Regions from separate parts of the Specibacter sp. NPDC078709 genome, predicted to be linked through region 1. Evidence: riboswitches for the same ligand, from Rfam matches in the RefSeq annotation. Region 1 holds a riboswitch; each other region holds the start of a gene.
The links. Region 1 has a riboswitch for S-adenosylmethionine ahead of AB0P14_RS11470 (OsmC family protein). Riboswitches for the same ligand answer to the same signal wherever they lie in the genome.

Region 1 (3,170 bases):
AACATTTTCCAGCAGTCGGCGGTCGTGGGTTACCAGCAGCAGCGTGCCTTCGTAGCTTTCCAGAGCCTCTTCCAGCTGCTCGATGGCGGGCAGGTCAAGATGGTTGGTGGGTTCGTCGAGTACCAGTACATTCACACCGCGGGCCTGCAGCAACGCCAGTGAGGCGCGGGTGCGTTCGCCTGGGGAAAGGGCGCCCACCGGGCTGGTCACCTGATCGGCCTTGAGGCCGAATTTGGCCAGCAGTGTGCGCACCTCGGCTTGATTCAGCTCCGGCACCAGAGCCTCAAACGCATCCCCCAAGGGAGCGGCTTCCGGGAATTGGCTGCGGGCCTGATCAATCTCACCGATGGCCACGTTAGCACCCAAGGAGGCGACGCCGTCGTCCGGGGTAGTGCGGCCCAGCAGCAACCGCAAAAGGGTGGACTTCCCGGCACCATTGGGGCCGGTGATGCCAATGCGTTCACCGGCGTTGACCTGCGCCGAGATCGGGCCGAGCGTGAAATCTCCCTGCCGGACTACGGCTTCGTTCAGGGTGGAAACTACGGTGCTGGAGCGCGGGGCTGCGCCAATGCTGAACTGCAACGCCCATTCCTTGCGTGGCTCCTCAACTTCGTCCAGGCGGGCGATCCGGGACTCCATCTGCCGCACCTTCTGCGCCTGCTTCTCGCTGGATTCGCTGGCCGCCTTGCGCCGAATCTTGTCATTGTCGGGGCTTTTTTTCATGGCGTTGCGCACGCCCTGGGAGCTCCATTCGCGCTGTACACGGGCCCGTCCCACGAGGTCAGCTTTTTTGTCGGCGAACTCGTCATAGGCCTCCCGGGCGTGGCGTTTGGCGATGGCGCGTTCCTCGAGGAAGGAATCGTAGCCGCCGTCGTACACGCCCACCTTGTTCTGTGCCAGATCCAGCTCCACCACGGAGGTGATGGTGCGAGCCAGGAACTCACGATCGTGGGACACCAGCACCACCCCGCCACGCAGTCCCTTCACGAACTCCTCGAGCCGGGCCAGCCCCGCCAGATCCAGATCGTTGGTGGGCTCATCTAGTAGCACGATGTCGAAGCGGCTCAACAGGAGCGCGGCCAAGGCAACGCGCGCGGCCTGCCCGCCAGAAAGCCCTGTCATGGCGGCCTCGGGGCCAACATCCAGACCGAGCTCGGCCAGGGTGGCCGGGATGCGCTCATCGAGGTCTGCGGCGCCGCACGCCAGCCAGTGATCCAGAGCTGTGGCGTAGCGGTCCTCGTCGGCGGAATTGCCGGAACCCAGGGCTTCGGCGGAGGATTCCATGGCTTCAGTGGCGGCGGTGCAGCCGGTGCGCCGGCCAATGTACGCGGCGATACTCTCGCCGTCGAGTCGCTCATGCTCCTGCGGCAACCATCCGACGAAGGCGTCCTGCGGTGCTGTGCTCACGGTGCCGCCCTGCGGGGTGGCAGCGCCTGCAAGGAGGCCCAAAAGTGTTGATTTTCCGGCTCCGTTGGCGCCGACTACGCCAATGACGTCGCCGGGGGCCACCGTGAAGGAGAGGTTGGTGAACAGGGTGCGGTGGGCGTGGCCGCCGGAAAGGCCCTTTGCCACAAGTGTTGCGCTCATGTATCCATCTTAAGTTGCTTCTAGGTGGTGGACGGACCTGCCCTCCGGAGCGGCTGGACCTGCCTTCCGCTCCTGCCCGTCCCGGCGGAGCCTGATGTCGGATTCATCCGTGAGAAATGGTCGCTTTCACGGATCAAAGCGACCATTTCTCACTGATGGATGTCGTGATGTTGCCCTGTGTGACGGAATCCTTGTCAGCGGGGACCGGTGGTAGGCAGACTGAGAGGCAGAATCAAGAGTTTCGACCATGCGGCCCTGGCCGGTCGAACGGCAACCCTCGCAACCATAGTGGGGTGCCCCAGGTGAGGATTCGACGCCTTCGACACCAGCCGTTGGCGTAAGTATGGCGCAGTGCCTCGCACTCGCCTTCATACGAAGGACACCACCATGAGTGAAGCAACACTTAGCGAATCAACGCTGACCGAATCAACGTTTATCCCGTCGATCGATGACGCAGCCCTCCGTTCAGCCCGTCTCAGCGAGGCAGGTGCAGCATGGGCGCAGCGGATCGGTGCCAACCCGGATAGCGCAAAGCTGACCTACAAAGTTGACGGCGTTGGCGTGGGTTCGGTGGCCACCCGCATCAGCTCCGGAAAGCACCAATTCATTGTGGACGAGCCCGCAGCGTTGGCCGGCGACGACGTGGCTGCCAGCCCGGTGGAATACGCGTTGGGTGCCATCATTTCCTGCCAGGTGGTGGTGTACCGGCTGTACGCCGAGCAGCTCGGCATTCAGGTGGATGACATCACCATCAACGCCGAGGGGGATCTGGACGTGCGCGGCCTATTTGGTCTGGATGACACCGTGCGCCCGGGGTTCAGTGATATCCGTCTGGCAGTGAACATCAGCGGTCCGGAAACACAGGAACGGTATGACGAACTGGCCCGCACCGTGGAGGCGCGTTGCCCCGTCCAGGATCTATTCAGTAACCCGACACCGTTCCGCACCGCCATCACCAAGGTGTGAGCGCTGATTTAGCTGCAGGGCCAGATTTAGATGCTGGGCAAGACGGCGCTAGCCGGTGCGTGATCGAGGATAAAGCATAGGGAATCGACCGCACCGGCAAGCGCCGCGCTCAGATCCAGAGACCTAAGTGTCCTGAGGCATAGCCGCCTATGCCTCTAAGCGTCAAGGCTTCAAGGCGTCTAGGCGACGGGGCTGAGATCAGCTTGTGCAGTAGCGGCATGTGCCAGAAGTTCTGCCTGCAACCCAGCCTCATCGTAGGAGCCGGTGAAGATGGGGGTGTCCGGTTCGAATGCAGCGCCCTGGGCGAGGTGACCGGCGTCGACCGCGTCAAACCCTAGGTGCTCCACGAAGTTCAGCACCATGGCGCGAGTCTCGGGATCGTCCGAGGCAACGGCCAGCGCGCGGCGATCAGCGGCTCCGGCGTCACGGGCATCCAACTCCAGCTCGTGGTAGCCAATGTGGTTCAGCGATTTCGCGAGCCGGGAGCCGGGAAGATGAGCGTGCACCATTTCCGAGCTCGAGCGGGCATCCGCCAGCTCCGGCATGTCGCCGTTGGTGTCGCGCCAATAGTTCATGGTGTCCAGGACGTGCTTGCCGGTAAGAGCGGCCGGATCCAG
Region 2 (3,170 bases), on a different contig from region 1:
GCCTCGCGCCACTGATCCAGATCCGGTCCGTCAACGAACACCGTCTCCACACCCCAGCGCGGGAGCAGCTCATTCAGTATCACAAAGCAGGAGCCGAACAGTGAGCGCGACGCCACCACCCGGTCCCCGGCACCCAACAAGGCACCCAAAGCGGTGAATACGGCGGACATGCCGGACGCCGTCGCAAAGCACGCTTCTTTGCCTTCGAGTAGCCGCAACCGTTCCTGAAACGTGGCCACGGACGGGTTGCCGTACCGCGAGTACACAAAACGGTCCACTTCTCCGGTGAAGGACGCCTCGGCGGCCTCGGCGGATTCGTACACAAAGCCGGAGTTCAGAAACAGGGCCTCGGAGGTCTCTTGGAAGTTGGTGCGGTCAAGCCCGCCGCGCACGGCAGCCGTGTCCGGGGACCAGGTGGCTGCGTGCTCGTTAAAGTTGCTCAATTACTTGTCCTTGGCATTCGCTGGTGAGTGAGGAGGCTGGATGCTGGCATGCGATGGCACAGTGCAGACGCGCGGGACGCGGCGTTCCGCATGCCGCGTTCCGAGGAAAGGCGTTAGTGCCAGGGTAGATTGCGGTTTTTCCAACCGTTCAGGACACGGTCGCCGAAGCGGTCGGGTTGACCCTCGAATCCCTCGAGTACGTTGTACGCCGTGTAGCCGGCCGCAGTTGCTGCCTCGGCCGCCGCGATGGATCGGACGCCCGAACGGCACAGCAAAACCAGCGGCTTCTCGGCGGGCACTGCGGCCTGTAGCTGTTCCAGGAACTGGGGGTTGTTGGTGCCGTCAGACAGATTCCACTGGATGAAGACCGGTTCGGAGTTCAGCGCGGAAACGTCGGGGACGCCAATATGCGTCCATTCACCTTCGGTGCGCACATCCACCAGGGTGGCTCCGGCAGCTAGGTGTTCCCAAGCTGTTGCCGGGGCCAGATCCCCTGCGTAGCTCACGCGATGCCCTCGCCGTCGAACTCCAGCTCGGCGTCCAGATCGTGCACTGCGTTAGCCACGGCGGCGTCGCTACTGGCAACTGCCTGGGGGAGGATCACGGCCTGGGCGCAGATCACGTTCGTGCCATTAAAGGTGACGGCCGGCCCTCCGTGAAGCACATAGCCTTCGTCGAGGGCTGCTGAGATGCGCTCGCAGAAGGAGCGATCGTCGGGACCGGTGATGAGCCGGTAGGCCAGGGGTGATTCGTCCGCGGACATGTTCTCTCCTCATTGCAAGTGGCCGCAAGGCTGCAAGCGAGAGCTGAGGACGGTGCTCAAAAAATTTGGACATTGAGTTACCGCACCGGGGTTCGCGCTTGCAAACTTCAGCCGTGGAAGCTGGGTTTGCCGAGTAGTCACCTGAGGCACCCCGCCGGAAAGAGGGTTGCCGGCCAGCAAGTCAGGGCTTGACACTGGCACTCATTACTCCCTTTGAAACTAACACATCCACCGCCCCTTGGGACCCTAAGAAGTGCATGTATGGCGCAAAATGACGGCAGCACTACAGACGCGCAGCCCATGAGCTGACAGTATGAATCCATGAGCCTCAGCCGCGCCTTCATCGCCGTCCGTTTCCTCTTTGGCGCGGTGACCTTGGTCGCCGTGGGAATCCAGCTGGGCATTCACATTGGCCACGGCTTCAGCGTGCTGAACTTCTTCAGCTATTTCACCAACCTCTCCAATATTTTTGCCGCCGTGGTGCTGGTGGTGGAGTCGGTGCTGAGCTGGCGCGGCAAGGATCTGGGACCCGCGTGGGCGCTGTTGCGCTGCATTTCCGTGGTGTGCATGGCGTTGGTGGGAATCGTCTTCAGCGCCCTGCTGCGCGATGTGGATTTGGGTTCGCTCCTGCCCTGGATCAACACGTGGCTGCACTATGTGATGCCTGTGGCGATCGTGGCCGACTGGCTCATCACCCCGCCGCGCCACCCCATCGCCTACAAACGCGTGCTCGTCGCCATCGCGTTCCCGCTGGCGTATTTGGCGTATTCGATCATTCGCGGCGCGGCCATCACCTGGTACGCCTACCCCTTCCTCAACCCGTCCGACGGCGGATATGGTCCCGTCCTGCTGACTTGCCTCATCATCGCCGTGGCCTTCGTGGCCATGACATTTCTGATCATGTGGTTGGGTAATTGGCTGAGCGGGCGCTCGGCCCGGCGGGCAGTGGCAGCTTCTGCGGTTTAACTCGGCAGTTAGAGGGTCTGTGCGAGAAGCCCTGAAAGTTCCGCTGTCAACTCCGAACGGATCTCCGGCGTGCCAATCTCTTGGCCGTCAATGGTGTTAACGGGAGCCAACAGACGCAGGCTGGAAATCAACCACACGGCATCGGCATCCAGCAGATCAGCCGGAGTAACAGGCCCGTAACCCAGCTCCCAGCCTGCGGCTTTTGCGGCTGCAAAGAGGGCGCCTTGCGTGGTGCCGGGCAGGATTCCGGTGTCCAGATGGGGCGTGATGAGTCGCTTGACTGGCACGCCGGAGTCGTCGGAGATGTGTGCCAAAAGTACCGACGACGTCGGCCCTTCCAGTACGAGCTGGTCGCCGCTGGTAAAGATCACGTCATCGGCGCCTTGGCTATGGGCGTGGCGCAAGGCCGCCATATTGACGGCGTAGGAAAGGGTTTTGGCGCCCATCAGTAGCCACGGTGCGCGGGCAGAAATGTCGCTGTCGTAGCCGCGCTCCAGTAGTAGGACGTCCAAGCCCTTGGCGCGTTGTGCGGCCAGTGCGAGCGAGACTGGGCTGACCGTAACCCAGGCTGTGGGGGAGTTGGCGCCCTCGGGCCCGCGGGTGACGACCAGCTTCACCACACATTGACCTGGCTCGCCGGTAGCGGCGGCATCGCTGACGGAGTAAGCCGTGAGCGCCGTCGTGATGGCGGCTTGCCACAGCTCCGCAGCCGGAATCTCCAAGTCCATGGTGCGGGCGGATGTGGCGAGCCGGTCAAGATGAGCTTGAATTTTGCGAGTTGCGCCGTCCACGGCCAGCATCGATTCGAAGATGCCATCGCCGCGGGTGACGCCCTGGTCCGTGGCCAGAATGCTCGGCTGGGCGGGATCTGCCAGCCTGCCGTGCGGATGGGCGGGGTCTAGGAACACCAAAACAGTCATGGTGTCGAGCATATCCCCACCCGCTCCCCAACCATCGTTCCTCGGCCGGGGCCCCTCGCCTTAGTGCGGCCGGAACTC
Region 3 (3,170 bases), on a different contig from region 1:
GTGGTCCATCACGCTCGCCGATCAGGTGCAGTTCGTCATCAAGACCGTGGGCATCTTCTTGCTCATGCTGCCCTTCACCTGGAACGCAGCCGGTGGCCTGGCCGGCATCAAGGAACGCGTTGACGCCAGCTTCTTCCAGTGGGATGGCATCGGCGTACAGACCATCATCACCTACTTTGTGGTTTACACCTTGGGCTTGCTCATCGGTCAGGACATTTGGCAGCGCGTCTTCACCGCCCGCGATCCGCAGGTGGCCCGGTGGGGCGGCGCCACAGCCGGCATCTACTGCATCCTGTACGGCGTTGCCGGTGCCATGATCGGCATGGCCGCCTTTGTGGCACTGCCAGACATCGATGTTGCAGGCCTAGGCAAGGACGTTGTCTACGCCGAGGTCGCCACCTACCTGCTGCCCATGGGCATCGGCGGCATTGTCATGGCCGCCGCCGTAGCCGCCATGATGTCCACCGCGTCCGGCGCCCTGATTGCCGCCGCCACGGTGGCCCGCAAAGACGTTGTCCCCTTCGTTGCCAGCTGGTTCGGCAAAACCATCGATGCCTCCGACACCACCAACCCCGAGCACGACGTCCGCGCCAACCGCTGGTACGTACTGATCCTGGGTGTCATGGTGATCGTCATCTCCATCGTGGTCAACGATGTGGTCTTCGCCCTCACCATCGCTTACGACATCCTGGTTGGCGGCCTGCTCGTGGCCATCATCGGCGGTCTGGTCTGGAAGCGCGGCACGGGCCTCGGCGCCGCCTGGTCCATGGCCGTAGGTTGCGCACTGACCCTGGTCATGTTGGTTCTGTACGCCACCTCAATCATCCCCAGCGCCGACGGCATCTACGCCAACGAGCCCATCTACTTCGGCCTCATCGCCTCGCTGCTGGTCTACGTTGTCATCTCCCTGTTGACCCCGGCAACCCCCGCGCACATCCGCAAGGGCTGGGACGACCGCCTCGCCGCGGCCGTCACGGACTCCAACCCGGATGAAGACGCTGCCACCTTGGTGAAGTAACTCGTGAAGTAACCTTCGCAGAAGTACGACGGCGGATGGTGACGTAATTTATTACGTCACCATCCGCCGTCGGCCGTTAAAACAGTAGTGTAGAGGACAGCTTCAAGAGATGCGGCGCCAAGCTCCGACTGGCCGCACGCCAACCCCATGCTTCACGGGTGGTTCGGATGAGGAAGCGGCCCGCGGAAACCTCCGTTGGGCAAGAGCAAGCAAAGGTCATCGCCATGTCTTCGAGCACCCCTGTCACGCCCCGTCAGCGCCAAAATGTTGGGCAGTCCGCCCCCGCAGCACGGACTGCGGCGGGTCCCGCCGTGGGGAACCTGCCCGCAAAATCCACCGGAATTCCGGTGCTGCCTTCGGTAGATGTGAGCCGCGGCGCCGTTTCGTTTCAAACCCCGAACGGCTTCCACGACTATCAGACGCAGGAGCCGCAACAGCTTGCCACAGCCCTGACCCAGGCGGTTCGCCCGGCCCGCTGGATTCCAGAGCTGGGCACCTTGGTCATCACTGTGGCGCAGAGCGGTGTGCGGGCCGGACGCAACGTGGGTTTCCGGCTCTCCGCTTTCTAGAGCCGTTCACTAGCGCGCCGCTGGGTGGGCTGCTGGGTGTGCTGCTGTACTGCATTGTCTGCCTCGGCCTGCGCGGTTCCCACCAGTTGCGCCAGCAGCACCAGCGCTTCTCGCCCTTCTCGCCCTTCTCGCCCTTCTCGCGCCGACGATCCAGCGACAGCCGTGTGCGTCGCAGCCGTGTGCGTTACGAAGGTTTGATCGGGGTGTTCCACCGATCTGAGGGTCTGTTGGGTCAGCGCAAGTTTCCCGATGAGCGGGTGCGCTAGTTCGTACACCGCAGTCGCGCACGGTTGGACTCTGTGGTCGGCCCAAAGAGAAACGAACTCTGGGCTGGCTACGGCCAAGGAACCCACCAGTTGAGCGAGTAGCGGATCCTCGGGGTACTTGCCAGCGATGAGCCGCAAATTGCCCACCACAGCACGGCTTTTGGATGGCCAGTCCAGATACAGGGCGCGCGTTTCGGTGTCCAGGAAGACCATGGATGCCATGTTCGGTCGTGCTGCAGGCGATAGTGGCGCGGCTATATCTAGATGTGGTGCGAGCAGCGCGTGGCCCAAGGAATTCCAGGCGAGGACGTCACTGCGCCGGCCCAGAATGAGCACTGGTACGTCACCGACAGCCGCCAGCAGTTCCAGCAGAGCCGGGTCGGCATCCTCTGTCGGCGGTTTAGGGGTTCCCGGGCGGCGCTTAGGGCTTGTCCCTAGCCGAATCAAGTGGGCCCGTTCGGCGCTGTTGAGCTGCAGTGCGGTGGCTAGAGCATCCAGAACCTGGTGTGAGGCATTGCGTGAGCGCCCCTGTTCCAGCCTTGTGTAATAGGAAGAACTGACTCCAGCCAGCATTGCCAACTCCTCACGGCGCAGCCCGGCCACACGGCGTCAGTCGCCATACAGCGTGAGACCGGCTTGTTTCGGGGTAATGCGTTCACGTCGTGCCTGCAGAAAAGCACTCAGATCACCATTGTCCAGAGATGTCATGCCCCTAGTCTGCTGCCTTTCACCCAATGCTGCCTACCCCTGTCAGTGGTAGGCAAAAGCGGGAGTGCCACGATTCCTCGCTGGAACGAATACTGGATTCCAGGGCTGGAAGAACACAGCCCGCCGGGGCTTACCTTCACGTTGCCCGAGTACTTCACGTAGCCATCGAATGAAACCACCGAGCGAAAGCACAGATCATCATGACAATTTCCACCATTGAAACCACCCCCGTCCTCACCATCGGAGACGTCACCGTGACCCGCGTCGTTGAAAGCGTCGGCAGCATTGGCATGACGCCTGAGCAATTCTTCCCCGGCACGGATCCCGCGGCTTGGACAGGCGGCGCCGACCAGTTGCGGCCCCACTTCCTTGAATCCGACGGCGACACCGTCTTGAGCAGCACGGCCCGCGTCGCCATGCAGACCTGGGTTCTGCGCAGTGGCGGAAAAGTGATCCTCATTGACACGTGCGTCGGCAACGACAAGGACCGACCCGACGTGCCCAGCTGGTCGCAATTGCAGACCGAATTCCTGGGCCGGCTCGCCGCGGCGGGCATCGCACCGCAGGACGTGGACGTCGTGGTAAATACCCACCTGCATGCCGACCACG
Region 4 (3,170 bases), on a different contig from region 1:
AAAATTGTGAGCCAGAAACAACGAGGCCTTGATCCCGTGCTGCTCCAGCAGCGCCAGGTCCGAGTCCCGCTTCACGGCGCCGTCGTCGATCGTCACGAACACCACCTTTTGCTCGGTAGGCACCTTGGTCAGCACCGGCGCCATCCCGTCGACGATGGGCGGCAGCACATAGTCCGGCACCAGCCCTTCAAGGGTGTCTACCCTCCCGGTGGCCGGGTTAGTCGCTGGCTGAGCGCTGGGGACTTCCGACGCCGGAGCTTGCGTACTCGAGGCAGTGCCAGTCGCCGCGGGGGTACTCGAGGCAGCGGCGCTCTCGGGAGGAGTTTTTGTGACCGGGTTGCTTGCGACGGGGGTACTTATGGGCGGCGCGGTAGTAGCTGGCGCAGTTACTGGGCCCGGCAGCGCTGAACTGTTGGTGTTGACCCACCACAGGCCGGTGGCCACGAGTGCAATCGCTAGGAGCAACACCGAAAATGCCACCCAACGGCCACGGCTGGGTGAAAGGTCAAGGTGGCGGGGCATGGCAGCTTTCCTTATTTCTGGAAATCGTTGTTCAGCACAGCCTGCGCCGCTTACAACCCGAGTTTTGCGGCTTCAATCTTGGGACAGGTATTCATCACCACGTCCAGTCCTGCAGCTTGTGCACGTTGGGCCGCGTCCTCGTCAATAACGCCCAGCTGGAGCCAGACAGCCTTGGCACCCTCCGCGATGGCCTGGTCTACAACATCACCCACCCGGGTGGAATTTACAAAACAGTCCACCACGTCGATGGTTCCGGGGACCTCGGCCAAGGCTTTGTACCCCTTGGCACCATGGACGTCATCGCCTTTCAAACTCACCGGGATGATCTCCTGGCCCAGGTGCTGCTGGAGGTACAAGGAAACACCGACGGCAGGTCGCAGCGGATTACCGGACAAGCCCACAACAGCCCAGCGACCGGGTGTGGTCAAGAGCCGGCGGATGAGCTGCGGGTCATTGAGGTGTGCCATGTTACGAGCCTAGTCCTCCCACCGATTGTTACGCTTCGCGAACTCCACCCGCTTGCCGATTTCTGCCGCACACCACTACGTCCTAGTCTTGAGATGACCATCCCGAGCGGCCGAGAGATCTGGCTCATTGACGCCGCAGCAACCCTGGTTGACACCTTTGTAGAAGGAGTCATCGCCGGCAGGGTGCTACCGCCAGGAACGATGGAGTGTTGTGATGTCTGCTTTACTTTCGCCCTCGGTGTCTGCCGAACCAGTGGCGCCACCAACAATAGTTTCTGATCCCCAGGGCACTGCGGCCATGCCGGTTTCCTTTCATGGGCTTGGCAGGTCTTTCAGTTCCAAGGCCGGCACCCACACCGTGCTCCGTGATGTTTCCTTTGACATTCAGGCCGGGGAAATCGTAGCCCTACTGGGACCTTCTGGCTGCGGAAAATCCACCCTCCTGCGTGCCGTTGCCGGACTCGACGCTCCCAGCAGCGGCTCCGTGAGCATTGATGGAACAGCCGTAACCGGCATTGATTCACGCTGTGCCGTAGCCTTCCAGGAACCTCGGCTCCTGCCCTGGAAGTCGATCGCCAGCAACGTGGCGATCGGGGTTCCTGCCGGAGCCGACTCCGCCCGCAGCCGCCTCGTGGTGGAAAATCTGTTGGAACTGGTGGGTCTATCCGCCTTCGCCGGGCACCGGCCGCGGGAAATCTCCGGCGGCATGGCCCAGCGCGCATCCTTGGCCCGCGCCTTGGCTCGCAACCCTGGAGTTCTATTGCTTGACGAGCCCTTTGGCGCGCTGGATGCCCTGACTAGAATCACCATGCAGGACCTGCTGCTGGATATCCATTCGGCAGAACCGACCACGGTTCTGTTGGTCACTCACGACGTAGATGAGGCATTGCAGCTCGCGGACCGGATCATCCTGTTGGGCTCCGACGGCACGGACCAGCCCGGTTGCACCATTGTGCGCACCGTGGACGTGCCCGGCACACGCCCCCGCGACCGGGCATCAACAGAACTGGCCGGGCTGCGCAGCTCACTGCTTACCAGCCTCGGCGTCGACGGCCACTAGCCGCTACTTTTTACTTTCTCTCTTTCACTCTTCAGCACACCCATTTTAAGGACCACCATGTCTAATTCAGCTCTTTTCAACCGACGCTCATTCCTCGGATTCACAGCCGCCGTTTCCGCTTTGGCCCTTGCCGGCTGCACCGGTGAGAATGCAGCCACCGACGCTGCTGGCAAGGTGGGCGGCTCCGATACACTCAACATCGACTTCGCCACCTACAACCCGCTCAGCCTGATTATCAAGGAGAAGGGCTGGCTGGAGGCAACTCTGGCCGAGAAAAACGTCACCGTGAAGTGGTTGCAATCGGCTGGTTCCAACAAGGCCAATGAGGCACTGCGTGCTGGCGCCATCGACGTTGGTTCCACGGCAGGCTCCGCGGCGCTGTTGGCACGCGCCAACCGCTCCCCCATCAAGACAATCTCGCTCTACTCCCAGCCTGAGTGGGCGGCCCTAGTCACTAACAAGGACTCCGGTATTACCAAAGTTGCTGATCTCAAGGGCAAGTCCGTGGCGGCGACCAAGGGCACCGACCCCTACTTCTTCCTAGTCCAGGCCCTGGAAGAAGCCGGCCTGAGCACCAAGGACGTGACGGTGGAGAACCTCCAGCACGCTGACGGAAGAGCAGCTCTGGCGAACGGTTCAGTAGACGCGTGGTCTGGTCTGGATCCCATCATGGCCACAGCCGAGCAGGAAGGCGCCACCCTCTTCTACCGGAACCTTGATTTCAACACCTACGGATTCCTCAACGCCACCGAATCATTCCTCAAGGACAAGCCCGAGTTGGCACAGACCGTGGTGGACGCTTATGAAAAGGCTCGTATCTGGGCTGCGGCCAATCCTGAGGAAACGGCTCAGATCCTGGCAGATGCCGCTGGTCTGAAGCCAGCAGTTGCCACCACCGTGATTCTCGAGCGCAGCAACCTGGATGTCTCCGGAGTTCCGGGCGAGAAACAGCGCGCCGTCTTGGCCAAGATTGGGCCCACCTTTGTTGAGCTCGGCGACGTCAAGACGCAGGCCGAAGTGGACACCGCTCTGGAGACCCTGCTGGATGATTCCTTCGCGCTGAAGGCAAATCCTGATTCAATCAAGGAATCCTCATGAGCCACCTAGGCAACCCCGGGGCA

Region 2: linked by a shared signal. The riboswitch ahead of AB0P14_RS14425 (DUF1737 domain-containing protein) and the one ahead of AB0P14_RS11470 (OsmC family protein) in region 1 are both predicted to bind S-adenosylmethionine.
Region 3: linked by a shared signal. The riboswitch ahead of AB0P14_RS02810 (hypothetical protein) and the one ahead of AB0P14_RS11470 (OsmC family protein) in region 1 are both predicted to bind S-adenosylmethionine.
Region 4: linked by a shared signal. The riboswitch ahead of AB0P14_RS12615 (ABC transporter ATP-binding protein) and the one ahead of AB0P14_RS11470 (OsmC family protein) in region 1 are both predicted to bind S-adenosylmethionine.

Annotation. Positions count from the first base shown of each region.
Region 1 covers NZ_JBFBLU010000005.1:213,394-216,563, reverse strand. Annotated here, with positions in the region: gene AB0P14_RS11475 (ABC-F family ATP-binding cassette domain-containing protein) at 1-1,587, opposite strand, end outside; SAM riboswitch class IV at 1,818-1,937, shown strand; gene AB0P14_RS11470 (OsmC family protein) at 1,975-2,553, shown strand; gene AB0P14_RS11465 (NAD(P)-binding domain-containing protein) at 2,733-3,170, opposite strand, start outside.
Region 2 covers NZ_JBFBLU010000008.1:17,657-20,826, reverse strand. Annotated here, with positions in the region: gene AB0P14_RS14435 (O-succinylhomoserine sulfhydrylase) at 1-443, opposite strand, end outside; gene AB0P14_RS14430 (rhodanese-like domain-containing protein) at 557-949, opposite strand; gene AB0P14_RS14425 (DUF1737 domain-containing protein) at 946-1,206, opposite strand; SAM riboswitch class IV at 1,296-1,415, opposite strand; gene AB0P14_RS14420 (Pr6Pr family membrane protein) at 1,528-2,172, shown strand; gene AB0P14_RS14415 (aminodeoxychorismate lyase) at 2,181-3,092, opposite strand; gene AB0P14_RS14410 (GNAT family protein) at 3,170-3,170, opposite strand, start outside.
Region 3 covers NZ_JBFBLU010000001.1:650,572-653,741, forward strand. Annotated here, with positions in the region: gene AB0P14_RS02805 (sodium:solute symporter) at 1-1,018, shown strand, start outside; SAM riboswitch class IV at 1,119-1,230, shown strand; gene AB0P14_RS02810 (hypothetical protein) at 1,243-1,587, shown strand; gene AB0P14_RS02815 (helix-turn-helix transcriptional regulator) at 1,584-2,456, opposite strand; gene AB0P14_RS02820 (MBL fold metallo-hydrolase) at 2,762-3,170, shown strand, end outside.
Region 4 covers NZ_JBFBLU010000006.1:146,910-150,079, reverse strand. Annotated here, with positions in the region: gene AB0P14_RS12625 (polysaccharide deacetylase family protein) at 1-522, opposite strand, end outside; gene AB0P14_RS12620 (CoA-binding protein) at 573-989, opposite strand; SAM riboswitch class I at 1,084-1,197, shown strand; gene AB0P14_RS12615 (ABC transporter ATP-binding protein) at 1,288-2,049, shown strand; gene AB0P14_RS12610 (aliphatic sulfonate ABC transporter substrate-binding protein) at 2,107-3,147, shown strand; gene AB0P14_RS12605 (ABC transporter permease) at 3,144-3,170, shown strand, end outside.